DNA from 2 places in the Mesorhizobium sp. URHB0026 genome. Region 1 is predicted to be linked to the other one. Evidence: predicted binding sites of a transcription regulator. Region 1 holds the regulator's gene; the other holds the start of a gene.
What was found. The regulator PhoB, encoded in region 1, activates phosphate uptake and scavenging genes when phosphate is short. The targets are predictions, from matches to a motif close to TGTCATNNANCTGTCAT.
Positions count from the first base shown of each region.

Region 2: a site for PhoB is predicted at 5,013-5,029, ahead of ppk2 (polyphosphate kinase 2). Genes of this name have one in related genera too.

Region 1 covers NZ_JBSSCN010000001.1:1,017,429-1,032,140, forward strand. Annotated here, with positions in the region: gene ACVWWD_RS05105 (response regulator) at 120-914, shown strand; gene ACVWWD_RS05110 (DUF1328 domain-containing protein) at 1,119-1,283, shown strand; gene ACVWWD_RS05115 (sensor histidine kinase) at 1,470-2,504, shown strand; gene ACVWWD_RS05120 (hypothetical protein) at 2,637-2,810, shown strand; gene ACVWWD_RS05125 (hypothetical protein) at 2,987-3,313, shown strand; gene ACVWWD_RS05130 (YMGG-like glycine zipper-containing protein) at 3,395-3,640, shown strand; gene ACVWWD_RS05135 (CHASE domain-containing protein) at 3,732-5,354, opposite strand; gene ACVWWD_RS05140 (ATP-binding cassette domain-containing protein) at 5,493-6,317, opposite strand; gene ACVWWD_RS05145 (sugar ABC transporter permease) at 6,328-7,680, opposite strand; gene xylF (D-xylose ABC transporter substrate-binding protein) at 7,813-8,853, opposite strand; gene ACVWWD_RS05155 (ROK family protein) at 9,119-10,354, shown strand; gene phoB (phosphate regulon transcriptional regulator PhoB) at 10,357-11,046, opposite strand; gene phoU (phosphate signaling complex protein PhoU) at 11,066-11,773, opposite strand; gene pstB (phosphate ABC transporter ATP-binding protein PstB) at 11,799-12,602, opposite strand; gene pstA (phosphate ABC transporter permease PstA) at 12,599-13,450, opposite strand; gene pstC (phosphate ABC transporter permease subunit PstC) at 13,454-14,437, opposite strand; gene pstS (phosphate ABC transporter substrate-binding protein PstS) at 14,504-14,712, opposite strand, start outside.
Region 2 covers NZ_JBSSCN010000001.1:3,811,129-3,825,840, reverse strand. Annotated here, with positions in the region: gene ACVWWD_RS18665 (enoyl-CoA hydratase/isomerase family protein) at 1-450, opposite strand, end outside; gene ACVWWD_RS18660 (DUF2066 domain-containing protein) at 610-1,431, shown strand; gene hemB (porphobilinogen synthase) at 1,545-2,576, shown strand; gene ACVWWD_RS18650 (hypothetical protein) at 2,678-2,956, shown strand; gene ACVWWD_RS18645 (dihydrofolate reductase family protein) at 3,090-3,734, shown strand; gene ppk2 (polyphosphate kinase 2) at 3,988-4,908, opposite strand; gene ACVWWD_RS18635 (aldo/keto reductase) at 5,184-6,227, shown strand; gene ACVWWD_RS18630 (glycosyl transferase family 90) at 6,252-7,223, opposite strand; gene ACVWWD_RS18625 (glycosyl transferase family 90) at 7,363-8,334, opposite strand; gene ACVWWD_RS18620 (hypothetical protein) at 8,531-8,677, shown strand; gene ACVWWD_RS18615 (DUF982 domain-containing protein) at 8,745-8,978, opposite strand; gene ACVWWD_RS18610 (GntR family transcriptional regulator) at 9,109-9,774, opposite strand; gene ACVWWD_RS18605 (MFS transporter) at 9,890-11,143, shown strand; gene ACVWWD_RS18600 (DUF423 domain-containing protein) at 11,176-11,538, shown strand; gene ACVWWD_RS18595 (hypothetical protein) at 11,554-11,703, opposite strand; gene ACVWWD_RS18590 (substrate-binding domain-containing protein) at 12,071-13,147, shown strand; gene ACVWWD_RS18585 (OpgC family protein) at 13,153-14,349, opposite strand; gene ACVWWD_RS18580 (alpha/beta hydrolase) at 14,551-14,712, shown strand, end outside.

The DNA of each region.
Region 1 (14,712 bases):
GCCGCTGATTCGTTCCATACCGGCGGAACTTTTTCAGAAAAGCGGCGTTGTCTTCCACGGGGCTTGCAATCGGCATAGCCCGAATCCGTCCAATGCGTCATCTGAGGGAGACGTCTATTATGAGCTTGTCCGCCACCATCGCTCCGCATCTGCCATTCCTGCGGCGCTTTTCGCGTGCCGTATCCGGGTCGCAAGAGAGCGGCGACGCGCTGGTCGCCGCGATGCTGGAGGCTATCATTGCCGATGTCGACATCTTCCCGGAGGCGTCGAGTGACCGGATCGCTCTATACAAGGTTTTCGCCAAGCTCTTCACATCGGTTGCCATCCGCGTTCCGCAAGAGCAGACGCAGGCGGGCTGGGAACAGCGCGCGGCCGCCAATCTCAATGCGATCGCGCCGCTTCCCCGCCAGGCCTTCCTGCTGGTTGCCGTCGAAGGTTTCAGCGAGGACGAGGCGGCCGAGATCCTCGATGTCGGCGACCAGCAATTCTCCGAGCTGCTTGCCCAGGCAAGCAACGAGATTTCCCGTCAGGTGGCGACCGACGTGCTGATCATCGAGGATGAGCCGCTCATTGCCATGGATATAGAGGAGATGGTCGAGAGCCTCGGCCATCGGGTCGTGGGCACGGCGCGTACCCATGCCGAAGCGGTGACGATGTTCGGCAAGACCCGTCCGAAGATGGTGCTCGCCGATATCCAGCTCGCCGACGGCAGCTCGGGCATCGAGGCGGTGAACGAAATCCTGTCATCGACATCGGTGCCGGTAATCTTCATCACCGCTTTTCCCGAGCGTCTGCTGACCGGAGAGCGTCCCGAACCTGCCTTCCTCGTGACCAAGCCGTTCAATCCCGACATGGTGAAGGCGCTGATCAGCCAGGCGCTGTTCTTCGACCGGCAGGCCAAGGCCGCTGCATAAGTCGCGGCCTCGCGAGCCGGACAAGGACATAACAGGCCACTGGGTGCGATGCATTCGGTGGCCTTCTTGACAAGCCGGATCGGCCGCCGGCGAATTTCCAGCCCACGCTAGCGGAACGGTTTGCAAGCATCGCCTTTTTCGGCGAATGGTGGAACAAACCGCATTTACCCACGTTTTTACCGTATCATAGGAAGGAGATGAACCATGCTTTACTGGGCGCTCGTATTTCTCGTCGTGGCGATTATTGCCGGCGCGCTTGGTTTCGGCGGCATCGCCGGCACATCCGCCGGTATCGCGCAAATTCTGTTCTTCATCTTCCTCGCATTCCTGGTCATTTCGCTTTTGGCTGGCCTTTTCAGACGGGCGTGAGCCTGGCGGCTGAATAGAGGAACACTGGAAGCCGCACCCCTCAAACGGTTTCCAGCCACCGCCGGGCGGTGTCCTTTAATGGACACCGTCCGGCGGACCGCTTTAGGAGGGGTGGTTATCCAGATTCATTTGGAACCGATGTGGCAGGTGAGCGGTTCAGTCTGAGTTGGGTGGACAGGTTGACCGATGCGCTCGAGGACTTCAAATAGAGAGGAAGGCGCACGGGGCGATGAAGCGATCGCCATGCATCCCGCCGAGAGCGGCATGCAGCTTGGCCGGGCTCTTCTCCACGCGCTCCACAATGCCGGCATTTCCGTCCTCTATCAGGATCGCGAGATGAAGACCGTATGGGCCCGCAACATGCGCGCCCCTTGGGCCTCCGACGATGTCGATGGCAACGGCATTTTGCCGACGGCGCAGACCGACCGCATCGGCGCCGCCAAGCGCGATGTGATTGCGACCGGCAATCCCCAGCGCCTTGAAATCAGTGTCCCGGTCGAGAATGGGGTTCGCTGGTTTCAGATTTGGGTCGACGCCGACCGAGGCGACGATGGCGATGTCCAGGGCGTCGTCACCACCATGGTCGAGACGACCGAGCAAAAGCGGCGCGAACAGACGCTGACGACGCTGCTGCGGGAAGTCAGCCATCGCTCGAAGAACCTCCTGGCGATCATCCAGAGCATCGCGACCCAGACCGGTCGCTATTCCGACGGCATCGGCGACTTCCTGACGCGCTTCCGCGGCCGGCTGCAGTCGCTGGCCTCCTCCCAGGATCTGGTGACATCCTCCAATTGGCGAGGGGCAGCCCTTCATGAACTGGTGGCGGGCCAGGTCGGCCGCTATGGCGCGAACCCGTCGCACAGCCTCCGTTTTCGCGGCGCCAATCCTTACCTCAATCCCAACGCCGCGCTGCATATCGGGCTGGCGATGCATGAGCTCGCCGTCAACTCGGTGAGTTACGGCGCCCTGTCCCGGCCGGGTGGCTTCGTCGAGGTCACCGCTAAACTCGACGCTGCTGCCACGGGGGAGGTTGCCCTGTCGCTGACATGGGCCGAAACCATAGAAGCCAATCGCGGTGGCGGCGGTCAACGGCGATTCGGCAGCGTCGCGTTGGAGCGGGTGGTGCCGGCATCCCTGAACGGAACCGCGAACCTGGATATCGGCGAGGGTCACCTCGAATATCGCCTTGTCGTGCCGCACAGCAATTTCGAGACGCAGTGAGAGCGTGGCAAACAACGATCCTTAACCGGCTGTTCACCATAAATGGGACTCTGTTTTTGCCAGATGCCGTCGGAACCTGCCCTGCCTTCGGAGATTGTTGGCAGGCTTGAAGCACGGTACGGGAGGAATGTCTTGACGGTTGCCGATATCAACAGATTGGAACAAGCCGCCCGCATTTCGATGGGTGAATTTCTTGATTCCGAACCCTCCGTGGAGGCACTCCCTGCAGGTAGGGGATTGATGAAAGGGATCGTTCTTGCCGCGGCCGCGATCATGGTGCTGGCCGTTTTCTGGCACTTGACCTGATTAAAATCAGCCCTCCTCACTGTTCGCGCCAGTCGAAGTCGCCGGGCGGGTCAAAACCGCAGCACCTCCAACCGTGAGGAGCCGCGGCTTTCTGCTAACTATTCGCGTAACGCTGTTGGAATGACAGGAACTTTTTGACGATGCCGGCCGTTAATGCGGCCAGAGGAACATTCGTCATGGAACACATAGCCGCGTTGTTACTGGTGATCGGTTGCTCGAACACGATGGCCGAATGTCAGGAATTGCAGGTCCCTGTCAGTGTTTTTGCGACTGCTGACGAATGCACCGCTGAGCGCCCTTTCGCACTGGGCGACGTGCAGGGGCAGGCGCAGCATGTCGTCGCCGAATGCCTCGCGGTCGATCCCGCCTTGGAGGATGACTACGATCAGATTGTCTGGAAGGTGCGGCCAGATGGTAGTCTTGACGCTTCGTTGGCCATATCCAACTTCGTCATGGCATCGAACACGATCCGCCCAGAAAAGGACTACCTTAGCCAACAATAAATGCAGCAGCAAAGGCCGTCATTTCGTGCTAAATGGCTGTTGGAGCTTACCAAAGTGTGGACACAAGTGAGGAGTGACTCTATGCGGAAAATACTTATTGCCATGGTTGCGGTGGTCGCCGTCAGCGGCTGTACCTCGACCGAGCAGGACGTCGTCGGCGGCGGCTTGATCGGCGCGGGTGTGGGTGGGTTGGTCGGCGGCGGCAAGGGTGCCCTGATCGGCGCGGCCGTCGGTGCCGGCTCCGGCCTGCTGGTTCGCAACCTGCGCAACGGCTACTGCCAGTATCGCGACCATCGCGGCCGGATCTACACGGCACGCTGTAACTAATTCAGCGATAACAAGACAAAATCCGGAGGCTCAACGGCCTCCGGATTTTCGTGGCTGGGAGTCTGCCGCTAGGCCCGCTGACGGGTGGGTTTCAGCCGGCCAGTGGAATTTTGATTTCCACCTTGAGGCCATCGGCCCGAAAATCGCGTCTAATCGTGCCGCGCAACTCGCGCGTGACATTGAGATCGATCAGCTTGGTGCCGAATCCCGTCCGCGACGGCGCCTCTACCCTCTTCTTCCCCGCCTCCCGCCAGTTCAGCGCCAACGTCCGCTCGCGCCCGCGCCCTTCCAGCGACCAGTTCACCTTGAGAGCGCCAACGAAATTGCCGGCTTCGCCATATTTCAGCGCATTGGTGGCGAGTTCATGAAAGGTCAGGCCAAGCGCCTGCGTCGTGGTTTCATCGAGCAGCACCTCCGGGCCTGACAGGAGCCCGTCCGGCAGTTCCTTGCCGAACACCTGGCCAAGCTCGATGCGCAGCAGATCGGCAAGGTCGGCTTTCTGCCAGCGCGAGCGCGTCAACATGTCCTGCGAGGCGGCCATCGCCTGCAGTCTGGCCGAGAAGGAAGCGGAAAACTCATTGACGTCGGTTGCCCGCGAAGCCGTCTGCCGCGCGATCGCCAGCACCCTGGTGATGGAGTTCTTGATGCGATGCTTCATCTCCTGCAGCATCAGGTCCTTTTCGAGCAGGCTTTTTTCCATCGTCTCGTGCAAGGCCGACACTGCGTCATAGGCTCGCTCCTGATAGCGCGCCACCAGCGCGATGGCGCCTGCCAGGAGCAGGCCGAACAGCCCCAGCATTACGGGGATGGCGCGCGAAGAGGGCTGCGAGAAGGCGCTGGTTGGCCTGAACAATACGGTCCAAGGGCGTCCCGCCACGGTCATCTTGCGGGTGACCAGCAGCCGGTCTCCCAAGGACGAAGCCGGTGGCGTCTCCGAGCGGAACAACAGATTGTCGCCGTTCACCGCTCCATCATAGATCTCGGTGTTGACTGGCAGTAGCGGCGCACGGCTGAGCGCGATCTGGAACAGGTCCCGGGCCCGAAAGGCCGCATAGAGAAAGCCGGCGGTCGAGGACCGCGATGCGTTGATGACCTCCGGTGCCGTCTCGACGTTGAGCCGCACATAAACCAGGAAGCCCGTGAACGTCTGCGCCACGCCCGTGCCCTGGCCGAGTTGCACCAGCCCGCTCGCATGCTGCTGGTCGTCGGCCATGGCTTTTTCGATCGCCGCACGCCGCACCGGCTCGCTGAACGTGTCGTACCCGATGATGGTCTGGTTGGACGGATCGAGCGGCTCGAAAAGCGCGATCGGCGCGCGCCAGGCCTGCGTCGTTTCCGGATAGACCGGATGACTGGCGCCGAAATCGTGGAGGATGTCGCGTTCCACCGCAGCCTCGTCGCCCGTCCTGACCAGCCGCAGGAAGCCGATGCCTCGCAGGCCGGCGAAATTGTTGTCGACATCCAGCGCCTTGAAGAATGCCTTGAACTCGTTTTGGGAAATATCCCCATTGCGCGCGTCGAACAGGGCCTGGGTCGAGCGCAGCAGCGACAGGTGCAGGTCGATACGGCTCTCGATCCGGTTGAGGGCGTCATCGGCCGCCCCTTCGAACTTGATGCGGGCGGCTTCCTGGGTCGCGAAATAAGCGAACCCCGCCATGGTCATGCTGATCAGTGCAACGGCAATGAAGGCGACGATTGGAAAAAGCTTCTTCAACGGATGATGCGGTCCATGAGCAAAACAGACCTTTTATGGGGAAGTCGCCGGGCCAACACAATGGTCAGGCCAAACCATCGTCATCACTGGCATATCACGTGAGCGGCAACGGCGTTGCCCGAGACGGCCTGGCCGGCCTCAGGCGGCGATCCTCAGCGCACCCGGCCCCGGAATAGCACCTGGAGGGCATTTGCCCAGGATGATCATCCCAAGCACCTCGTCCTGCGTGACGTCAGTCGTGCGGGCGGTGCCGACCACCTGGCCGTTCTTCATCACGCAGACACGGTCGGCCAGCTCGAACACGTCGTGGATGTCGTGGCTGATCAGGAAGATGCCGATACCGTCGGATTTGAGCTGCCTGACCAATTCGCCGACCTGTGCCGTTTCCTGGGGGCCGAGTGCCGCCGTCGGCTCGTCCATGATCAGGATACGGGCGTTGAACAGGATCGCGCGTGCGATCGCCACCGACTGCCGCTGACCGCCCGACAGCTTGATCACCGGCTCCTTGAAACGCTGGAAGCGGGGATTGAGCCGCCCCATCACCTTGCGCGCCTCGGCCTCCATGGCAACGTCGTCGAGCGTGCCCCAGGCGGTCATCAGCTCGCGGCCGAGGAACAGGTTGGCGGCGGCATCGACGTTGTCGGCCAGCGCCAGCGTCTGGTAGATTGTCTCGATGCCGTATTTCTTCGCGTCGCGCGGGTTGGAGATCGCTGCCTCCTCGCCATTGACGAAGATCTGCCCCGCATCGCGCTTGTAAGCGCCGGACAGGATCTTGATCAGCGTCGACTTGCCGGCGCCGTTATGGCCGAGCAGCGCCACGACCTCCCCGGGGAAAAGATCGATCGAGGCGTCGTCGACGGCACGGATGCCGCCGAAGGCGATCGAGATGTTGCGCATGTCGACCAGCGGCGTGCCAGTAGGCGAAGTTGTGAGGGCCGTTACGGGAGCGGTTTTGTCAGCCATGGTCGTACCCCTAAACCCGCTTGCGATAGACGGTGTCGAGCCAGACGGCGATGACCAGCACGGCGCCGACGACGATGCTCTGCAACGGCGAGTCGACGCCGAGCAGCACCATGCCCGACTGCAGCGACTGCATCAGCAATGCACCGAGCATGGCACCGATGATGGTTCCCGATCCGCCGGCAAGCGAGGTGCCACCGATGACGGCCGCGGCAATGACGAGCAGCTCATCCAATGTTCCCAGCACATTGGTCGACGAGTTCTGCCGGGCCGACGAAATGGCGGCGGCGATCGTGGCCAGCACGCCCATGATCATGAACACCTTCATGGTGATCCAGCGCGTGTTGATGCCGGCGAGATTGGCCGCTTCCGGATTGCCGCCAATGGCAAAGACATAGCGGCCGAAACGGGTGCGGTTGGTGATGAAGGTCATGACCAGACCGACGGCGACCGCCATCAGCACCGGTATGGCGATGCCGTGGGCGATGAACAGCCCACCCTCCGGCACGGAGATGTTGTTGGCGGCCGCGTACCGGTTCACGATCCCGATGGGCCATGGATAGGAGTTGGCCAGCCAGACCGCGCCCATGATGACGGCGCAGGTGACGACGCCGTGCAGCGTCTCGGCCCAGATCGGCCGCAGGGGGAAGCGGAAGCGCTTGCGCTGAACCCGCCCGTTGAACAGCGCGAACACGACGGCCAGGCAGGCGACGATGCCCACGACCCAGCTCCAGGTGGCACCGATCGATCCGGTCGGTCCGCCGCCCATCAACTGGAAAGTGGCGTCGAGCGGTGCCACCGTCTGGCCTGACGTGACCCACCAGGCTGCCCCGCGCCAGACCAGCAGGCCACCCAGTGTGACGATGAAGGCCGGCACTTCCAGATAGGCGATGACGAAGCCCTGGAACGCGCCGATCAAAAGCCCGAGCGCCAGACCGATGACCAGTGCCAGGACCCAGATCCATGGGTTGCCGAGTTCAAGTCCCACGAAGCGAACCAGGAAATGCACCTGGGCAAAGCCCATGACCATGCCGATCAGGCCCTCGGCGGAACCGACGGACAGATCGATGTTGCGCATGACGATGACCAGGACCATGCCGCAGGCCATGATGGCGACCGCGGACGTCTGCACCGACAGGTTCCACAGATTGCGTGGCGTGAGGAACGTGCGGCTGTCGAAATCGAGCGGATCGACGCCAAGACGCAGGCTCGAAATCACATGCAGCGCGACCCAGATCAACAGCAGCGCGCCGATCATGCCAAGCATACGGGTATCGATCTCGGTCGCCTTGAGGAACCGGGCGACCGCGCCGAGTTCCGACGCACGCGCCGTATCGGCCCGCGAGGTTGAGGTCGTGTCGGTCATGATGTCCTCCCAGCGGCTTGCCGTCTGACGCGGAGCCGGACCAGAGCCCAGAAGTTAGCGAAACACAAATCTCGTTGAGAAAACGCCGCGACTCATGAGCCGCGGCGCTTCCGACTTTTCAGGCGATCAAGCTTAGTTGCAGGCCGCGACGCTGCCGGCGGCGACACCCGTGCAGACTTCGTCCTTCTTGATCCAGCCGGCGTCGATGACGAGGTTGAGATTGTCCTTGGTGATGGCCACCGGGGTCAGGAACAGCGACTTGACGGTGTTGCCGCCAGGCGTCGTGAAGTCCTTCACGCCGGCGATGTCGGTCATCTTCTTGCCGTCGGCGAGTTGCGAGGCGATCTCGGCGGCGTTCTTGCCGAGTTCGCGCGCGTCCTTCCACACCGACACGGTCTGGGTGCCGAGCGCGATGCGGTTGAGCGCGGCGTGGTCGCCGTCCTGGCCAGAGACCGGCACGGTGCCGGCGAGCCCCTGTGCCGTCAGCGCCGCGACCACGCCGCCGGCGGTGCCGTCATTGGCGGCGACCACGGCGTCGACCTTGTTGTCGTTGGCGGTGAGGAACTGTTCCATGTTCTTCTGGGCGTTGGCGGGTAGCCAGCCGTCCGTATAGGCTTCGCCGACATTCTTGATCTTGCCGCTGTCCATGGCTGCCTTCAGCACTTCCATCGAGCCCGAGAACAGGAAGTCGGCATTCGGATCGGCGCCCGAGCCCTTGATGAAGACGTAATTGCCCTCAGGCTTCGCCTTGAACACTTCGCGGGCCTGCATGCGGCCGACTTCCTTGTTGTCGAAGGTTAGGTAGAAGACGTCCTTGTTCTCGATCAGGCGGTCATAGCCGACGACCGGAATGCCCTCGTCGAGCGCTTTCTGTACCGCCGGGCCGATGGCCGACGCGTCCTGCGCCAGGATGATCAGTGAACTGGCGCCCTGCGAAATCAGGCTCTCGACATCGGTCAGCTGCTTGCCGGGATTGGACTGCGCATCGGCGGAAATGTACTTGTCGCCTGCGGCCTCGATGGCCTTCTTCATGGCCGCCTCGTCGGTCTTCCAGCGCTCTTCCTGGAAGTTCGACCACGACACGCCGATCACTTTGTCCTTCCCCTGAGCGACCGACGCGAGCGTCAGCGACATGGCGACACCCGCCAGAATGGCGACTGTGAATCTCTTCATGATATCCTCCCTGCGCCGCGTGTGGCGCGACCAAACTGGCCCCAAGGCCGGCACGAAGGCCCTATTTTTTCGAGCCTCGAAAAAATATTCGTCCATCGCCGGAACCCTGTCAACATCGATTCTGACGGATTTTGAGGTGCCGGAAGCCTTTTTTCGAGCCTCGCAATAAATAAATGACAGCCCCAGCCGCTTCTGCCAGTATTCGACCTGTTGCCGGAGGGTGTTCGGGGGGGCGTCAAGAACCGCGGCGACGGGGAGGGAAATCATGTCGGTCGGAATCCGCCACGACGATCTGCGCCGGCGCAATCGAGCAATGGTGATTGGAGCCGTGCGCCGGGGTGGCCAGCCCTCGCGCACCGAGATCGCCGCCACCACCGCCCTCAGCCACTCGACTATATCGGCGATATCAGCCGACCTGATCGGCGAAGGTATCCTGAGCGAAGGCAAGCCGAACGAGGCCGGCTCACTGAAACGCGGCCGGCCGCAGGTTGGCCTTGGCCTCAACCCCGAGGCCGCGGCGGTCATGACCGTGGTGCTGTCGCTGAATTTCCTCTCCGTCGCCGTCATCGACTACGCCGGCCAGGTGATATCGGAGGAGCAGCGCCGGCTGGACACGCTGACCATGTCGCGCGAGGCGCTGATCGGCGAATGCGTGGCCATCGTCCGGCGCCGCCTCGAGGATCCCGACCTCGACGTCGCCAGCATCGCCCGCATCGCGCTGGCGATCCAGGGCATCACCGACACCGAGGCGCGCGCCATGCTGTGGTCGCCGATCACGCCCCAGACGGACATTGCCTTCGCCGATATACTCGAAGCCGAATTCGGCATCCCCGCCACCATGGAGAACGACTGCAACATGATGGCGGTGGCGCTGCGCTGGCGCGACCCCGAGCGCTACCGCGACGACTTCATCGCCATCCTGCTCTCGCACGGCATCGGCATGGGCCTGGTGCTGAAGGGCGAGCTGTTCACAGGCACCCATTCCTCGGGCGGCGAGTTCGGCCACATGATCCATCGCCCGGGCGGCGCGCTCTGCCGCTGCGGGCGGCGCGGCTGCGTCGAGGCCTATGCCGGCAACTATGCCATCTGGCGCAATGCAGGACAGATGGGTGAGGACGCCAAACCGGTCGACGTCAGCGACGCCGACATGCGTGCATTGGCGGCCACGGCGCGCGAAAGAGACGGACCGGAACGCGAGGCCTATCGCAAGGCCGGGGAGGCGCTGGGCTATGGGCTTGGCAGCCTGTTCGCGCTGATCGATCCGGCGCCCGTTGCGATGGTCGGCGTCAGCGCCGCCGCCTTCGATCTGATCGAGCCGGCCTTGCGCGAGGCCATCGCCCAGACCGCCGGCGGCCAGCATTCGACGTCGATTTCCTTCGATACAGAGCCGAACGAATTGCCGCTGATCCGCGAGGGCTGCGCCATGCGCGCGCTCACCTTCGTCGACCAGGAGATCTTCGCGCCGGGCGTGCAGGTGAGATCCGGCAAGAACGTGGCCTGATCTCAATCCTCGCGGATCGCGTAGCCTGCGCCACGGATGGTGCGTATCACATCGGGCATGCGGCCATTGTTTACCGCCTTGCGCAGGCGGCCGACATGCACATCCACGGTGCGCTCGTCGATGTAGATCGTCTCGCCCCAGACATTGTCGAGCAACTGGCTGCGCGAGAATACGCGGCCGGGATGGCGCATCATGAACTCGAGCAGGCGGAACTCGGTCGGTCCGAGCCGGATCTCGCTCTTCTTGCGATAGACCCGGTGCGATTCGCGGTCGAGCACGATGTCGCCGACCTTGAGCACGCTGGACAACACTTCCGGCTTGGCGCGGCGCAGCAGTGCCTTGACCCGGGCCATGAATTCCGGCGTCGAGAACGGCTTGACCAGATAGTCGTCGGCGCCGGTCGAGAGGCCGCGCACGCGGTCGCTCTCCTCGCCGCGCGCCGTCAGCATGATGATCGGCAACCGCTCCGTCTCGGGCCGCATACGCAGGCGCCGACAGAGTTCGATGCCGGAAACCGCCGGCACCATCCAGTCGAGCACCAGGAGGTCGGGCACGTTTTCCTGGAGGCGGATCTCGGCTTCGTCGCCGCGTGTCACCACCTCGACCTGGTAACCCTCGGACTCCAGATTGTAGCGGAGGAGCACGCCCAGCGGCTCCTCGTCCTCCACCACCATGATGCGTGGCGCGATCATCGATTGATCATCCCTGCCGTCAAGCCGCCGGCACCGACATCGCCGTCTCGTCCTGCTTCGGACGGTTGGCGGGCAGTTGCGTGCCGGTCAGCACATAATACGCATTCTCGGCAATGTTGGTCACATGGTCGCCGATGCGTTCGAGATTCTTGGCGCAGAACAAAAGATGCGTGCAAGCCGTGATGTTGCGGGGATCCTCCATCATGTAGGTCAGGAGTTCGCGGAAGACCGAAGTGTATTTGACATCGATGCGTTCGTCGTCATTCCTGAGCTTGGCGAGGGCGGCGGCATCGCCGGCCGCATATTCCTCGACCACGCCCTGCACCTGGATCAGCACCAGCTGCGCCATGGAGTCTATGGAATGCGACAGGTCGCGCGGCGTGGCGGTGAGGCCGACGGAGCCGACGCGCTTGGCGATGTTCTTGGCAAGGTCGCCGATGCGTTCGAGATCGCCCGCCATGCGGATCGAGCCGACCACATGACGCAGATCGTCGGCCATCGGCTGGCGCTTGGCGATCAGGGTGATGGCGCGATCATCGAGTTCGCGCTGGCGCGCGTCCATAATGGCGTCGTCGGAGACGACGCGCTGTGCCAGCGCGTTGTCGGAATTCAGCAGCGCCTTGGTGGCGCCGCCGACCATGATGCCGGCGAGATCGCCCATGTCGCTGATCAGCCTGCTGATCTGTCCGAGATCCTCGTCGAAGGCTGCGACTGTGTGTTCGGCCATGATCCTGGTCCTCGTATGCGTGAGATCAGCCGAAGCGGCCGGTGATATAGTCCTGCGTGCGCTTCTCGCGAGGCGACGTGAAGATCTTCTCGGTCTTGTCGAATTCGACCAGCTCGCCCAGATACATGAAAGCCGTCTGCTTCGAGACGCGCGCGGCCTGCTGCATGTTGTGGGTGACGATGACGATTGTGTAGTCGGCTTGCAACTCGTCGATCAATTCCTCGATCTTCGCGGTCGACAATGGGTCGAGCGCCGACGCCGGCTCATCGAGCAGGATGACCTCCGGCTTCACCGCCACCGTGCGGGCGATGCAAAGCCGCTGCTGCTGGCCGCCGGACAGGCTGAGGCCGCTGGCATTGAGCTTGTCCTTGACCTCGTTCCAGAGCGCGGCGCGTTTCAACGCCTGCTCGACACGGCCGTCCATTTCGGCCTTGCCGATCTTCTCATAGAGCCGGACGCCGAAGGCGATGTTCTCATAGATCGACATCGGGAACGGCGTCGGCTTCTGGAACACCATGCCGATCTTGGTGCGCAACAGGTTGAGGTCCTGCGAGCGGTCGAGAACGTTCTGGCCGTCGAGCAGCACCTGACCCTCGGCGGTCTGCTTGGGGTAGAGCTCGTAGATGCGGTTGAAGACGCGCAGCAGCGTCGACTTTCCGCAACCCGACGGTCCGATGAAGGCAGTCACGCTGCGCTCGGGCAGCGACAAGGTGATGTCCTTCAGCGCCTTCGACTGGCCGTAGTAGAAATTGAGGTTCTTGACCTCGATCTTCGCCTTGGCGGCTGCCTCGGCGGCAATCGTCATGTCTGGAGACAACATCTGGCTCATTTGTCCTCTCTGCGTCCGGTCAGGCTGCGCGCGAAGATGCTGAGCGCGAGAACCGTCAATGTGATTATGAGTGCGCCGGTCCAGGCCAGTTGCTGCCATTCTTCGTAGGGGCTGAGAGCGAACTGGAAGATGGTGACCGGCAGGCTGGCCATCGGCGCGTTGAGGTTGCTCGACCAGAACTGGTTGTTCAGCGCCGTGAAAAGAAGTGGCGCGGTCTCGCCGGAGATGCGGGCGATCGACAGCAATATGCCGGTGACGATGCCGGACAGTGCCGCGCGGTAAGCGACCGACTTGATGACCACCCAGCGCGGCGCGCCGATCGCGGTGCCGGCTTCGCGCAAGGCGTTCGGCACCAGGTTGAGCATGTCCTCGGTGGTGCGCACGACCACGGGGATGACCAGGATAGCCAGCGCGACGGCGCCGGCGATGGCCGAGAAATGCCCCATCGGCCGCACCATCAATTCGTAGACGAAAAGGCCGATGATGATCGACGGCGCCGACAGCAGGATGTCGTTGATGAACCGCACCACGGTGGTGAGCTTGGAGAAACGGCCATATTCGGCCATGTAGGTGCCGGCGAGGACACCGATCGGCGTGCCGACGATGACGGCGATGACGGTCATCACCACGCTGCCATAGATGGCGTTGAGCAGGCCGCCCGCATCGCCGGGGGGCGGCGTCATCCGCGTGAAGACGTCAAGGGACAGCCCGGCGGCGCCTTTGTAGACCAGTGCGCCGAGGATCAGTGCCAGCCAGGCAAGCCCGATGCCCGCGGCGACGACGCACAGCGTCATCATCACCGAGTTTCTGGTCTTGCGGCGGCTGTGAAGCGACGAGGCTGTCGACATCGGTCAGGCTCCGGTGCGGGCGTCGATGCGCATCAGCATGTAGCGTGCGATGGCAAGGATGAGGAAGGTGATGACGAACAGGATCAGGCCGAGCGCCACCAGCGACGACGTGTAGAGATCGCCGACGGCTTCGGTGAATTCATTGGCGATGGTCGCGGAGATTGTCGTTGCCGGCGCGAACAGCGAGGTAGAGATGCGATGCGCGTTTCCGATGACGAAGGTTACCGCCATGGTTTCGCCAAGCGCGCGGCCGAGGCCGAGCATGACGCCGCCCATGATGCCGATGCGGGTGTAGGGGATGACGACGCGGCGCGTCACTTCCCAGGTCGTGCAGCCAATGCCGTAGGCGGACTCCTTCAGCACCGGCGGCACCGTGTCGAACACGTCCTTGGTGATCGAGGTGATGAAGGGCAGCACCATGATGGCGAGGATCAGCGACGAGGTCAGCAGGCCGATGCCGTAGGGCGGGCCGGCAAACAGACTGCTAAGGCCGGGAATGCCATGGAACACGCTGATGATGAATGGTTGCACTGTCGTCTGCAGGAACGGTGCCAACACGAACAGGCCCCAGATGCCGTAGATGATCGAAGGGATGCCGGCGAGCAGTTCCACCGCCATGCCGATCGGGCGCCGGAGCGGACGCGGGCAAAGCTCGGTGAGAAAAATGGCGATGCCGATGCCGAGCGGCACGGCGATCAGGATGGCGATGGCCGAGGTTACGATGGTGCCATAAATGGGCGCCAGGGCGCCGAATTTCTCGGTGACGGGGTTCCAGCTCTCGGTGGTCAGAAAGGAGAAGCCGAAGGTCGACAGGGCCTGCCAGGAACCGGCGAACAATGAGATGGCGACGCCGCCGAGCAGCACCAACACGAGAATGGCGGCGGCGCGGGTCAGCCCATGGAAGATCGAATCGGTCAACGCGAACCGTCTGACGGTGGCGTCACGTGAACCTCGAACGGCTGGCAAGGCTTCCTGGGCAGCGCTCATGTCAAGCTCGGCTCTTTGTGTTGATTGAAAAGGAGCGCCGCGGGGCGGCGCTCCTCCAGAGAGATGTTACTCGCCGGCGTAGACGGGCTTGCCGTCGGCCTGGATGTCGGCCTTCCACGAAGCCTTGATCAGGTCGACGACGCTGTCGGGGATCGACACGTAGTCGAGCGCCTTGGCGGTTTCCTTGCCGTCCTTGTAGGCCCAGGCGAAGAACTTGAGCGCTTCGCCGGTGGCCGCGGCATCGTCCGGGGCCTTGTGGATCAGCACCCAGGTCG
Region 2 (14,712 bases), 2.8 Mb from region 1:
ACTGGCGCCGACATCCGGGAAAAAGCCGATGCCGACCTCCGGCATGGCGAACTGGGCATTCTCGGTCATCACCCGGTGCGAACCGTGGAAGGAAATGCCGACCCCGCCGCCCATGACGATACCGTCGATGAGCGCCACATAGGGCTTCTTGAAACGCGCGATGTAGGCGTTGAGGCGATACTCGTCTGCGAAAAACTCTACCGGTGGGTTTCCAGCCCGACCGGCTTCGTAGATGTGCAGGATATCGCCCCCGGCCGAAAACGCCCTGCCCTCGGCCTTGACCACGACGACATCCACACCCTCGTCGCGCTCCCAAGACCGCAGGGCCTTGCCTAGCGCCTTGATCATGCGATGGGTGACGGCGTTGAGCGCCTGCGGCCGCGTCAGCGTGACGACCCCCGCCCTGCCCAACCTTTCGAAGCGAATTTCGTCGCCTCCACCAAAATCCATCGCCAGAGAATCCTTGTTCCCACGCCTGCGGGACTGAAGTGCTAAAGGCGGCACATGGGTGCGTCAATGGCTGCAGCCTGGCCGCCTCGATCTTGGCGGCTAGCGGAGGCCGATGCTATTGGTGGACGTTACGAGAGGCCGAGAGCAGGATAGTTAGCCATGCCGCCGTTTTTGCGCCTTGCCTTTGTTCTGAGTTGCCTATCGGTGTTGATGGCAACCAATGTCGCCGCGGGGGCAACCGACCTAGGCGACCTTTACCACTCGCAGACCATTGTCACCGGCCAGGGTGAAGAAAACCGTCAGCTCGGCTTCAGGACTTGCCTCGACAAGGTGCTCGTCCGTGTTTCGGGCGATCAGCGGCTGCTTGCCAGACGCGAAATGGACGCGCTGCGCGACAAGGCCGGCAGCTTTGTCGACTCGTTCCGCTACCATGACCGGATGGAGGGCATTCCGATCCATGACGAGCAAGGCACGCATGACCGGCCGCATGATCTCACCTGCTTCTACAAACCTGATGTGATCGACAGGCTGCTGGCGTCGCTCGGCAGCAGGCCCTGGCTGGGCGAGCGGCCGACACTCACCGTCTTCCTCACGACCGAACAAGGCGCGCGGCATTTCGTTCTGAGCGCCGAGGAAGGGCGCGGCGAGACGATGCGCGAATCCTTCGTCAATGCCACCGGGCCGATGCTGATGCATGTCGCGTTTCCGAAAGCCGCGCAACTTGCCGGCTTGGGTGAAGGAGCGCTACGCGCGACGGACATGGCAAGGCTGGATCGGATGGCCAAGCAAACCGGCGGCGACCGAGCGCTCGCCGGCAGCATCGTATGGAGCGACGAGGAACTGGGCTGGATCGCCGATTGGCGACTGGCCGATCACGGCAAGACCTATCGCTGGCAGGTGCGCGGTGTCAGCTTCGACGAGGCGTTCCGTGTGGCAATAGGAGGCGCGGCACAGGTCCTTTCGGGCAATGGGCAGCCCTGACCCAATAGGCGTGGTGGGACAGCGTTGTGGCAGCTTTCGGCACTGGCACAAACGTGTCGCATTGGTCAGCACCAAGGGCTCGTGGTAAAAGCAGCGGATCCGGAGTTTTGGCCATGAACAAATTCACCCCAGCAAAAGCTGCCGGCGCGCGCAGCGTCGATGACGTCACCGGTAGCCGCCGCCTGCGCCGCATGCGCAAGGCCGACTGGTCGCGCCGGCTCGTGCAGGAGAACAGGCTTTCGGTGGACGACCTGATCTGGCCGATATTCGTTGTCGAGGGCAGGAATGTCCGAGAGCCGATTGCCGCCATGCCCGGCGTCTTCCGGCTTTCGGTCGACCTTGCCGTCAAGGAGGCCGAACGGGCGGCCAAGCTCGGCATCCCGGCTCTTGCCACCTTTCCCAACGTCGATCTCGGCCTGCGAGACCAGACGGGGTCCCACATCCTCGACCCGGAAAACATCATCAACCGCGCCACGCGTGCCATCAAGGACGCGGTACCCGAGATCGGCATCATCACCGACGCCGCACTCGACCCGTTCACCAGCCATGGCCATGACGGCATCCTGCGCGATGGCATCATCGTCAATGACGAGACCGTCGAACAGGTCGCGGCGGCGGCCGTCATCCAGGCGGCGGCCGGCGCCGACATCATCGCGCCGTCCGACATGATGGACGGCCGTATCGGCGGCATCCGCGACGCGCTCGACGCCAACGGTTTCCAGGACGTGGCGATCATGTCCTACGCCACCAAATTCGCCTCGGCCTTCTACGGCCCCTATCGCGAGGCGGTCGGCACCGCCGGCCTGCTCAAGGGCGACAAGAAGACCTATTATATCGACCACGCCAATTCGGACGAGGCGGTGCGCGAGGCCGAGCAGGACATCGCCGAGGGCGCCGACATGCTGATGGTCAAGCCCGGCCTGCCCTATCTCGATATCATTCGCCGGCTGAAGGACGAATTCCAGATGCCGACCTTCGCCTACCAGGTCTCGGGCGAATATTCGATGATCAAGGCGGCTGATTCCAATGGCTGGATCGATGGCGAGAAGGCGATGCTGGAATCGTTGCTCGCCTTCAAGCGCGCCGGCTGTGACGGCATCCTGACCTATTTCGCACCCGAAGTGGCTGTGATGCTGAAGGGGTAGCCCGACTTCCCGGGCAAGGCACTTCAGTAGATGTCACCACTTCCTTCGATTGGTCGGCTGTTCCATCGAAAACCCGCTGACAAAAACTGGCAGCTGCAGCTATGATCGAAGCACGGCCGGAGGCGGCCCGCACCTCGGCCAAGAGGTATGGCGAACGCCTTCTGAGGATGCTTCCTGACCCGTTTCACCGTCGGGCGACGGTGTCGGCAAGGCGGGCACTGACGAAGGCTTCGCCGCAACCCGAGGAAACGGTCATGCTTGCCTATTGCCATGCCAAGACGATGGCGAAAGCCATGCGGCAGGCGCTGGCCGCCCGCGACCTGACGATCAGCCACAGCGAGGACCTTGGAATCGTCGCGCGCCAACTGACCGGGCAATGAGGCGGTGGCCGTAGCTTGGCGGCAAGATTCGGAAACACCTTTTCCGCCTCGAAAAACCGCTTGCAATTCAAAATCAGTTTGCTAGAAAACCGCTTGCAAAATACAACTGGCTCTCAAGAAGAAGGAGGTCCTCATGTCCAAACTTCGCGTCAACGCTTTCAGCCTGTCGCTTGACGGCTATGGCGCCGGTCCCGATCAGAGCCTTGAAAATCCGCTCGGAGTCGGCGGACCGGCCCTGCACAAATGGGCTTTCAGCACCCGCACCTTCCGCAAGATGTTTGGCGAGGAAGGCGGCGAGACAGGCGTCGACGAAGACTTTGCGGCGCGCAGCTTCGAGAATGTCGGCGCCTGGATCCTCGGCCGCAACATGTTCGGGCCGATCCGCGGCGAATGGCCTGACGACAGCTGGAAGGGCTGGTGGGGCGACAACCCGCCCTATCACGTCCCGACCTTCGTGCTGACGCATTACAAGCGCGATCCCATCGTGATGGAAGGCGGCACGACCTTTTATTTCGTAACCTACGGCATTCATTCGGCTCTCGAACAGGCCAAAGCGGCCGCGTCAGGCAAGGACGTGCGAGTCGGCGGCGGCGTCTCCACCGTCCGGCAGTATCTGCAGGAAAAGCTGATCGACGAGATGCACCTGGCGATCTCGCCGGTGCTGCTTGGCAGAGGCGAGAACCTTTTTGCGGGGCTGGATATGGTGAAGCTTGGCTATCAATGCACCGAGCAAGTGGCGACGGCGCTTGCCACGCATGTCGTGATCAAGCGGGCGTAAGGTGGCGAAACCCTCGACGAACGCCCGTTTCTCCCTGTCACTATACGGGGAGAAATGTCCGGCAGGACAATGAGGGGCGGCGCTAGCGCTAGAAGATTGCGCTGTCGAGCATGTCAGATGGCAATGTGTCAGCAGAAGAACATAGCGCGCGCGGGATTTATCCTGGCTCAATTATCAAAGCCAGCGCCGCCCCTCAGCCGCCTGCCGGCACCTTCTCCCCGGATAGTGACGGGGAGACGGACAAAACTCTCGCTCAATACTTCTCCGGCACGTAAAGTTCGCGCGGCAGCACCTGGCGCTCGTATTCCGGGTTGAAGACGCGCTCCGGCAGCGTGATCTCCTCGTGTGGCACCTCTTCATACGGCAGCTGCTTGAGCAGATGGTCGATGCAGTTCAGCCGCGCGCGCTTCTTGTCGTTACCCTCGACGATGAACCAGGGCGCCTCGGGAATGTTGGTGCGGGCGAAGGTCTCCTCCTTGGCCTTGGTGTACTGTTCCCAGCGCACCCGCGACTGCAGGTCCATCGGCGACAGCTTCCACTGTTTCATCGGGTCGTGGATCCGCATCAGGAAGCGCATTTGTTGTTCCTCATCGGTGATCGAGAACCAGTATTTGACCACGGTGATGCCCGAGCGCACCAGCATGCGCTCGAACTCCGGCACGTCATGGAAGAACTCCTCGACCTGCTCGGGATTGGCAAAACCCATTACCCGTTCGACGCCGGAGCGGTTGTACCAGGAGCGGTCGAGCAAAACGATCTCGCCGCCTGCGGGCAAATGCGGGACATAGCGCTGGAAATACCATTGCGACTTCTCGCGTTCGGTCGGAGCCGGAAGCGCCACGACGCGGCAGATACGCGGATTGAGCCGCTGTGTGATGCGCTTGATGACGCCGCCCTTGCCGGCGGAGTCGCGGCCCTCGAATATCACCACCAGTTTCTTCTTGTGGTAGGCGACCCAGGATTGCAGCTTGATCAATTCGGACTGGAGGCTGATCAGGTCGCGAAAATACCGCATGCGATCGATCGAAGGCGGATGCGAGTTCTTGTAGATCTTGGCGATCTCCATAGAGAGGGCCGGCTCCGACATTTCGAGCTCATAGTCCTCGTCGAGCGTGTCGGCGAGCTCGGCCTCAAGCCAGTCCTTGGCAGGGGAATTCTGTTTCAGCTCGGTCATATCAACTGCTCCGCTTGCAAGCCCTCTCGGTTACCACTGGCGCCCCAATTGCTGGCCAGCGGCCTGAATGGAAACACCTGAGCCGACTTCAATATAGGCCGGCGGTGACGGTTTTATTGCAGCCCGAGCGCAATTCCGACGTTGCAAATTCCGCAATGTACGATCGATCGACCGTCGTTGCATGGCGACAAGCAGGCTGAATTGTCCTACAAATGCGGTCGCATTCCAGGCCTGCCTTGGCGGCACGCCTCTTCAACAAATCGTGAGGATCAGACATGGAATACCGCACCCTTGGCCGTTCCGGCCTGAAGGTTTCGACACTGACGCTTGGCACCATGACATTCGGCGGCGCGGGGCCCTTCGCGGCGGTCGGCAACAGCGATCTCGCCGAAGCCAAGCGGATGATCGACATGTGCATCGATGCCGGCATCAACCTCATCGACACCGCCAACGTCTATTCCAACGGGCTCTCCGAAGAGATCATTGGCGAAGCGCTCGGCGGCAAGCGCAAGAACGATGTGCTGATCGCGTCAAAGGCGCGGATGCGGATCGGCAAGGGCCCGAACGACGAGGGCCTGTCGCGCCACCATCTGATCCGTGAATGCGAGAGCAGCCTGAAGCGCTTGAAGACCGATGTCATCGACATCTATTTCGTCCACCAATGGGACGGCCTCACCCCACTCGAGGAGACCGTTGCCGCGCTCGACAGTTTGGTCAGCCAGGGCAAGGTGCGCTACATCGGCTGCTCCAACTATTCCGGCTGGCAGGTGATGAAGGCGCTTTCCATCAGCGACAGCCGTCACCAGCAACGCTTCGTCACCCAGCAGATCCACTATACGCTGGAAGCACGCGAGGCCGAGTACGAGCTCTTGCCGATCTCGGTCGATCAGGGGCTGGGCGTTCTGGTCTGGAGCCCGCTCGCCGGCGGCCTGCTGTCGGGCAAATACCGCCGTGACAGCCCGACCGCTCGCCAGCTTGCCGGCTGGTCCGAGCCGCCGATCCGCGACGAGGACCGGCTGTGGCGGATTGTCGATGTGCTGGTCGACATCGGCAAGGATCGTGGTGTCTCGGCGGCGCAGGTGGCGCTCGCCTGGCTGCTCGGCCGCCCTGCCGTCTCCTCGCTGGTGATCGGCGCCCGCAATGACGCTCAGCTCAAGGACAACCTTGCGGCGGCGGCCCTGAAGCTCGGCACCGAAGAACGCCAGCGCCTCGACGCGGTCAGCCGGCCGCCCCTGCTCTACCCCTACTGGCACCAGCAACTAACAGCGAAGGATCGCTTCGGCCCCGCCGATCTGGTTCTCGACCGCAGCGATATCTGATCGGCATCAGGCCGAGAGCATGAGCTAGCCGCCGATAAACCGCCAGAGTTCGGGATCGGGTTCGATCTGGCCGCCGAGCACGAAATATTTGTAGAGGACGAGCAAGGAGATCGAATGCTCGTCCCGTTCATTGGAGAATTTGCGGCAATAGGCATTGGCTGCGGCTATGATGCGCTCCGCCGCGGCCGGGTGCGCTTCGAAATAGCGCAGTTTTGCGCCGAGATCGGCAAAATCGGGGTCGAGCGGCGCATAGTGGACACCGGCCTCGAGCTGGCTCTCGCCGAACCATGTTTCGTAGGTCGGCGGTGGCATCAGACAGAGCGAGTTGGAATTCATGATCCATTTGAGGTTGGTCGCCACGTCATTGCCCTCCAGCGAGACGATGTAGCGATAGCGCAGGTGCTGGCTGATGCTGAGGAAGGGCTTGCTGTACTTAGCCGGTGCGCTGCGCTTGTGCGAACCGGCATCGCAGAACGGCAGGTCGCGCGCGACATCCAGGAACCGTGTTCTGATCGGATTGTTGAGGTCGCCGCGCCAGACCACGGCAGGGCGCTTGTCGGCGAAGGCGACGGTATCGACGGGCATGTGGAAGTGGCGGAATTTGTTGAACTTCATGACGACGGCATTGCTGTTGTCGGCGCGGATCGGCCGGTCCTTGACGAGGGTCGGCAGCTTGGGCACGCCGATGACATCGCCGAACTTCAGGTCGATGAGCAATGATGGATCGAAATAGCGGGCAAATTCCTTCAGGTCGTAATAGTACATGCTCGGTTCAAACGGTATCTTGTCGATGCGCACCGCATCCGGGCCTGGCGTAAAAGCGTCCTGCAGCTTGTTGTAGTGATTCAGACGCCGGCGCACGGCCTCGTCCGAGAGTCTGGCCTGCTGCAGGCGGCTGGCCAATCGCCGCCGGAAGATCGCCTGCGGCGCGATATCGCGCATGACGTTCCGCGCATAGTAGAAGACCTTTGCCGTCGTTCGTTGGAGGGTGGCCATGGGTTCTTTTGATCAAAGATAAACGCGTTCAAACAAATGACGGTCGGGATGGTTCCCGCAGCATGATTGCCGTATCATCCAGCCACGCATTCCGATAGCACCCCAATGCATGGCTAGCTGCCTCGACCGAGCGCCGCAACTAGCCCGTTATGTAGCGCCACACCTCGGCATCCGGTTTGATCTGGCCCGACAGAACGAAGTATTTGTAGAGCACCAGCAGGGAGATCGCCTGCTCGGTCTGTTCGTCGTCGAATGTCCGGCAATAGGCGTTCGCGGCCGCGATGATGCGCTCCGCCTCCGCCGGTTTCCGCTCGAAATAGGCGACGTGGTCCTCAAGGTTCGAGAAATCCGCCGCGAGCGGCACATAGTGGACGTTGGCTTCGAGCTGCCGCTCCGCAAACCATGTCTCATAGGTCGGCGGCGGCATCATGCAGAGCGACTTCGAATTCATGATCCATTTGAGATTGGTCGCCACGTCGTTGCCCTCGAGCGAGACGATGTAGCGATAGCGCTGGTGCTGGCTGATGCTGAGAAAAGGCCTGGCGTATTCGGGCGGTGCGTTCGGCTTGTGCGAACCGGCATCGCAGAACGGCAAGTCGTGCACGGCGTTCAGAAATCTTGTCCTGATCGGATTGTTGAGATCACCACGCCAGACAACGGACGGCAGCTTGTCGGCGAACGAGATGGCGTCAGCCGGCATCTGGAAATGACGAAACTTGTCGAGTTTCATGATGATCGCGTTCTTGTCGTCAGCACAGATTGGCCTGTCCTTAACGATCGAAGGCACCTTAGGGACATTCCTGACGTCGCCGAATTCCAGGTCGATGAGCAGGCCGGGATCGAAGTAGCGGGCGAATTCCTTCAGGTCGTAATAGTACATGGTTGGCGTGAAGGGCAGTTTGCCGATGCGCACGGCATGGGCGCTTGGCGCGAAACCATCCTGCAACTTGTTGTAGTAATTCAGCCTGCGGCGTGCCGCCTCACCGGAAAGCCTGGCCCTTTCGAGACGGCCAGCCAGCCTGGCACGAAACAGCGCTTGCGGAGCGATATCGCGCGCGACGTTTCTCGAATAATAGAAAACTCTTGCTGCGGTCCGTGAAATTGTGGCCATCGGTCACTTGATCAAAACAAACGGGCTTCTCAATTCATTGGCGCCCGCATGTCCTACATCATTGTGGCGCCGATCTGGCAAGTGCCCGCATCTCTTGGATGCCAGCAGCCACGCATTGTCGCTTCGGCTGTTGTGTTTGACGGCTAATGCTCCTAGGCAGGCTCAGGGCCGCAAGGCAGTCACAAAAGGAGCCGACATGGCGCGAGCACCAAACTACGATCAGGAACGCAAGGAGCGCGACCGCCAGAAAGCGGCCAAGAAGGCTGAAAAGCTGGCGGCCAAGGTTGCCGCGCGCGAACGTACGAAGCCGGAAACCGAGACTGAGACCGAAACGAAGGATTAACGGCATCCGGCCCGCTAATGCGGGCCGAGCCTCAATCCAAATTGTCAGCCCAAACCGCGAGCTAATATCAGGCTGGCGCCTTGTCGCTGATGAAGACATCCACTTCCCGCGCCGCGGCGATGAAAGCGCGCCTGGCATTCATCGCCGGCTTGTCGCCGGCGAGCGCGTCGTGACAGGCCTGCAGCGCCGCACGATGCTTGGGGCTGCGCTTGCCGGGCCAGTTGTTGAGGAGGTAATCGGAAGCCTCCCTTGCCGAACGCAAGAGTTGAGTGCTTCCCGCCGTGACGGATTTGACGGTCACGGGTGTTTCAAACCGGTTGTTTTCCATCGCCGCTCTTACGCCATCGGCTTCCTTGAAGCGAGGCCGAAAGTGCGCTTCACGTCAGACCCGTCTGTTTTTCCGGCCAGTGTGACGCAGCGCATGGACCGCACTAAGCGGCGACAACGGCAAATCCCCTGGCGCGAAGGCCACGTCGGTCGTTCGCAAGCGACCTCACCAGCCGGTCACGGCTGCCGACGATGTGGGCCGACAGCAGCCGCGCGGCTTCATCGGCCTGACCGAGGAGTGTCGCGGCAAGGATGGCGCGATGTTCGACCCAGGCACGGCCAAGGGCCGTTTCGTCACGCACTTCCAGCCAGCGGGCGCGTGACAGGCGCGTCATCGCGTCACGAACCGCCCGGAACAGGAATTCGTTGCCGGAGAGCCGCGCCAGCTCGATGTGAAAATCCATGCCGACACGGTGCCACTCCTCGCGCGGCGTATCTTCGTCGCAGGAATCGAGCATCGCCTCTATGACATCGATGGCGCTCTTGTCGGCTTGCCCGCACGTCAGCCGCAATGCCGCGATCTCGACCGCCTCGCGATAGACCGCGACCTGCTCGAGTTCGGCCAGGTTGATGGGCGAAACGGTCCAGCCGCGCCCGTCCCTGCCGACCAGCCCCTCGGTTTCCAGCCGCAGCAGCGCCGCCCTGACAGGTGTGCGCGAGGCGCCGAATTGGCTTTCGATCCAGCGCTCGGTCAGTCGCTCTCCCGGCCCGATCTCGAGCGCCAGGATCATCTCGCGAAGCTGCCGTTCGACATTCTGCATCTGCGACATCGCGCGTCCTTTCCGAAGCCGCATTGACAGCGGCCGGCGTGAAGTTCATGACGGAGACCAGTTTGGTATCCCAAAATGGTATCCGTAACAAGCGCTGATACCGGGCAGGCAGGGCATGACGCAGGAAGACACGCAGCAAAGCGGCTACAACTTCCACTGGCGGCGAAATCTCGCCGTCTGTTTCGCGGGCTCGTTCAGCACGCTCATCGCCATGACCCTGCTGCTGCCATTCCTGCCGCTTTATGTCGAACAACTTGGCGCACAGGGCCACGCGGCAATCGTGCAGTGGTCCGGCATCGCCTATGGCGCCACCTTCTTCGCCGCGGCCACAGTCGCGCCGCTATGGGGGCGCCTGGGCGACCGCTACGGGCGCAAGGTGATGCTGGTGCGCGCCTCCTTCGGCATGGCGATCTGCATGTCGCTGACGGGCATGGTCGAGACGGTCTGGCAACTGGTTCTGTTGCGCCTGCTGATCGGCTTCGCGGGCGGCTATTCCTCCGGTTCAACCATACTGGTGGCCATGCAGACGCCGAAGGAGCGTTCCGGCTGGGCCCTTGGTGTGCTGTCGGCGGGCATTACAGCGGGCTCGCTGGTCGGTCCCCTGTTGGGCGGCGTGCTGCCGCCGGTGATCGGCATTCGCGCCACCTTCCTCTTGTCAGGCGGCGTGATCTTCCTCGCCTTCCTGGCAACGACCTTCCTCATCAAGGAGAGTCCGCGCCCGAAGCCAGCCAAACCCGCGTCGGCGGCAAAGCCGAAAAGCGGCTGGTCGCAGATCCCGGACAAGCGCCCGGTCGTGGCCATGCTGACCACCGGTATGCTGCTCGCCTTCGCCACAATGTCGATCGAGCCGATCATCACCGTCTATGTGCAACAGCTCGTCGAGGACCAGAGCAGGGTGACGCTCGTCGCCGGCGTTGTGATGTCGGCCGCCGCGCTGGGCACGATCCTCTCGGCGTCCTGGCTCGGCAAGCTCGCGGACCGGATCGGGCACTGGAACGTTGTCGTGGGAGCGCTGGCCGTTTCGGCGCTGCTGCTTATCCCGCAGGCTTTTGTTACCAACAGCTTGCAGCTCATCGGCCTGCGTTTCCTGATGGGCCTGGCGCTGGGCGGGCTCCTGCCCTGCATCACCAGTGTCATCAGGCACAACATCCCCGACGGCGTTGGCGGCAACGTGCTTGGCCTGGCGATCTCGGCGCAGTATGTCGGACAGGTCGCGGGGCCGTTGGCCGGCGGTTTTGTGGGCGGCCATTTCGCCATGCCGGCGGTGTTTTTCGGCACGTCGGTGCTGATGGCGCTCGGGGCCGCCTACAACTGGATCGTCCAGTCGCGGCGGACGCGGCATATGGCGCTGGAAGCGCGCAAGCCCTGACGCTTGCTGAAGAAAGAAGGAGCACGCCGGCCATGAACCGCGATCCAAACGGCAGTCGCCTTCTCGTGCTTGCCGGCGGCCTCGTCGGCGCGGCGGGGGTGGCGCTTTCGGCGGCCGCCGCCCACCGCGGCGGCGCCCTCACCGGCACCGCCGCGTCGTTCCTGCTGATGCATGCGCCGGTCTTCCTCGCCATCGGCCTTATAGGCACAAACCGCTGGCTGCGCATCGCAAGCCTCGTTCTGCTCGCCGGACTGCTCCTCTTCGCGGGCGATCTTCTCGCCCGCGATTTCTGGGGCTCAAGGCTGTTTCCGATGTCGGCGCCGATCGGCGGCACCCTGCTCATCGCAGGCTGGCTGGCGATAGCGATCTCGGCCGTGGCACGTCCACGGCCCTGAAATGATTGCTTGAGGTCAGTCCCGGCGGCGTGCCGGGCGACCCGAAAGGGCACGGCCGTCAACAGCAGGTTTCAGCCGGCGTCGCGCTTCCGGTCGCTCGATGGCCGGTCCGATGCCCCAGTAGTTGCGGTAGATATCTTCGAACAGATGCTTGATGGGATGCATAGCTCATCCTCCTTGTCTTGAATCGATCCAATCGTCGGGCACGAAAAGAGCCGGTTGATCAGCTCCGCCTGCGCAGCACCAAGAAGCGAAGATCGCGAATCCATGGGCCCGTCTCACCACGATGCTTGGCCTTGTTGATGGCTGACCCGATATTCCAGTCGTTGCGATAGATGTCGGCGAACAGGTAGTTAACGGGATGCACGGCGCTCCTCCCTCTTGGCTATTCAGCAGACCCAAGCCGCCACTTGGATCGATTCAAATATAAGATTGAAACCAGCGCAGGTCAAGCAAAAATTGAATCGATCCAACGAAAATACTAGATGCGGCGGAAGAACGTGCTACATGGATGTCAGGAGGCACGCACAAAATGGCGTCACTCACCGCAGGCAATCGACGACCCGTACGGCTGGCCGACATCGCCAAGGCCGCCGGTGTTTCGCACGGCACCGCGTCCAATGTATTCAGCCGCCCCGAGATCGTGCGCGAGGAAGTCCGCGAACGGGTTCGCGCCGCGGCCGAAGCCATGGGTTATGGCGGGCCCGATCCAAAGGGCAGGCTGCTCCGGGCCGGCAAGGTCAACGCCATTGGCGTGGCCACCGCCGAGCCCCTCTCCTATTTCTTCGACGATCCGTTTGCGCGGGTCATGATGGCGGGCATCTCGCAAGCTTGCGATGCGACCGGAGCTGGCATTTCCCTGGTCTCGGCCGCCAACAACGAGCAGCTTGCCTGGAACATCCAGAGTGCGCTGGTCGACGGCTTCATCGTCTTTTGCATCGAAGGTGGCTCGCGCCTGGTGGAGTTGGCACGTGAGCGCAAGCTGCCCTTCGTCGCGCTCGACCTCGACTCCGAGGACGGCTCGGTCGCCGCGATCGGTGTCGACAACATCGCCGGCGCCGGCGTGGCGGCCCGCCATCTCACGGATCTCGGCCATCGCCGCTTCGCCGTCATGGCCCTGCCCTTCGCCGACAACAGGACGGGCCTTGTTTCGGCCGAACAGGTTCGGGCGGCGACCTATGCAGGGACGCGCGACCGCCTCACCGGCTATTTCCGGGAGCTTTCGCGGGTTGGCGTCGATATATCCAAAGTGCCTGTCTACGAGACCGCCAACGACGTGGCGAGCACGAAGGCGGGGCTCGAGATCATCTTCGCCTCCGACACGCCGCCCACCGCCATCCTGGCCATGTCGGACAGAATAGCCCTGGTGGCGCTCGATTGGCTGAGCGCACGCGGGCTGAGCGTGCCTGACGACGTTTCCATCGTCGGGTTCGACGGTGTTCCGGAAGCAGCGGTATCCGAGCCGCCATTGACCACGATCGCCCAGCCGATTGCCGAGATGGGCCGCCTTGCCGTCAGGGCGATCCTGGAAAGCAACGGGCCGGTCAGCCGGCATCAACTGCCGGTCGAACTGATCGTGCGAGCCTCGTCGGCTTCGCCACGCGGCTGAACCGCCTACCGATTGGCTCTTGCCATGGCAGTCCCCAAAGGCGCACGAACCGGCGCGGGAACCGTTTGAGCCGTGCGGGCCTTGCCCGAACCGCCGATGGTCGACAGCCATTCGAGATAGAAGGCGAGCGCGAACTGCATGGCAATGCCGGCCGATATCAGCAGGCTGTCATAGACGAGCCCGCCCGGATTGATCAGCTTCACCACCTGCGCGACCATGGCTATCAGCGTGCCGGCGATGAAGACCGGCAGCGATCTTTTGCCCAGTATGGCCAGCGGATGGTCGGGGCTGGTGCGGAACAGGTTTGACAGCGTCGGCAGGGCGACGACGAGGTAGCTGACCGCCAGGATGTGCAACAGCCGCGGCAACGACAGGAAGGTCTTGTCGAAGCCGCCGATCACCACCGGCAGGTTGAACCACGTTATCTGTCCCCATAGCGGGCTATGCACCCACACCAGCGCGGCCAGCACATACACCGCCGCCGCGCCGACCAGCCAACGGTTGACCGGAATGACGCCGCCGCGCCTGACATGCAGCATGGCGGCAAGGCCGATGTTGAACAGGAACTGCCAGGACAGCGGGTTGAGGAACCAGAAACCCGGCTCCGGATAATTGGGCGGGGCGATCTCCCAAATTCCGGCAACCAGCCACAGCGTGCCGGACGCGACAAGCGCCGCGACGGGCCTGGAGCTGACGAACAGGACGAAGGCCGGCGCCATCAAAAGCAGCGCTGCATAGACCGGCAGGATGTTGTTATAGCCGAGCTGGTGGCCGAGCGTGACGATGCCGATCAGCACCTGCGGCGTGTTCTTCATCAAGGGCTCGATGTTGATGAGCGTCAGCAGTTCCGGCCGCCTGGCAAACACCGCCACGGCGCAGAACAGGGCCATCACCACCATTGTCGTGACGATATGGGCGACGTAGAGCCCGCCCGCCCGCCGCCACATTTTCAAGGTCGCCAGAAGCCGGCCGCCAGGCCGGAACTTGGTGCCGTAGGCGAGCGCGACCGAAATGCCTGATATCAGCACGAACGCCTCGGCCGCATCCGAAAAACCGAAATTCTTGTACGTCAGCGTCTCGAAAGCGGTACCCGGCACATGGTCGACGAAGATGGTGAGCAGTGCCAGCGCGCGCAGTACATCGATACGCGTGTCGCGGACCAAGATGCGCAAATCGCGATCTGGCGAAACAGGGGTAGTCATCGACAAAAGGCCTCAAAGCTGGTTGTTCATGTCCAGCAATGCGACCCCCGACGCACCGCTTCGATTCCTCCCACAAGGAGTGTATCGGCGCAGAAACGGGCCGGAATGAGCCTGGTTCAATCAACTTTCGCGGAGCATGAAAATATTGCGTTTTGAAGCCGGCAAATTGAGTAAAGCCTTATATAATCAACGGGATGCATTATGACTGGCGCCAGTGGCGAAAATGGCCCTCTGATGCTGGATCTAACGTTTCCCTATCGGCTCCTCGGTGCCGGCAAAAACGGCCGTGCATGCCTGTTCCTGCTGCATGGATCGGGTGTCGACGAGACAAGCATGGTGCCGCTGGCGAGGCGCATCGCGCCC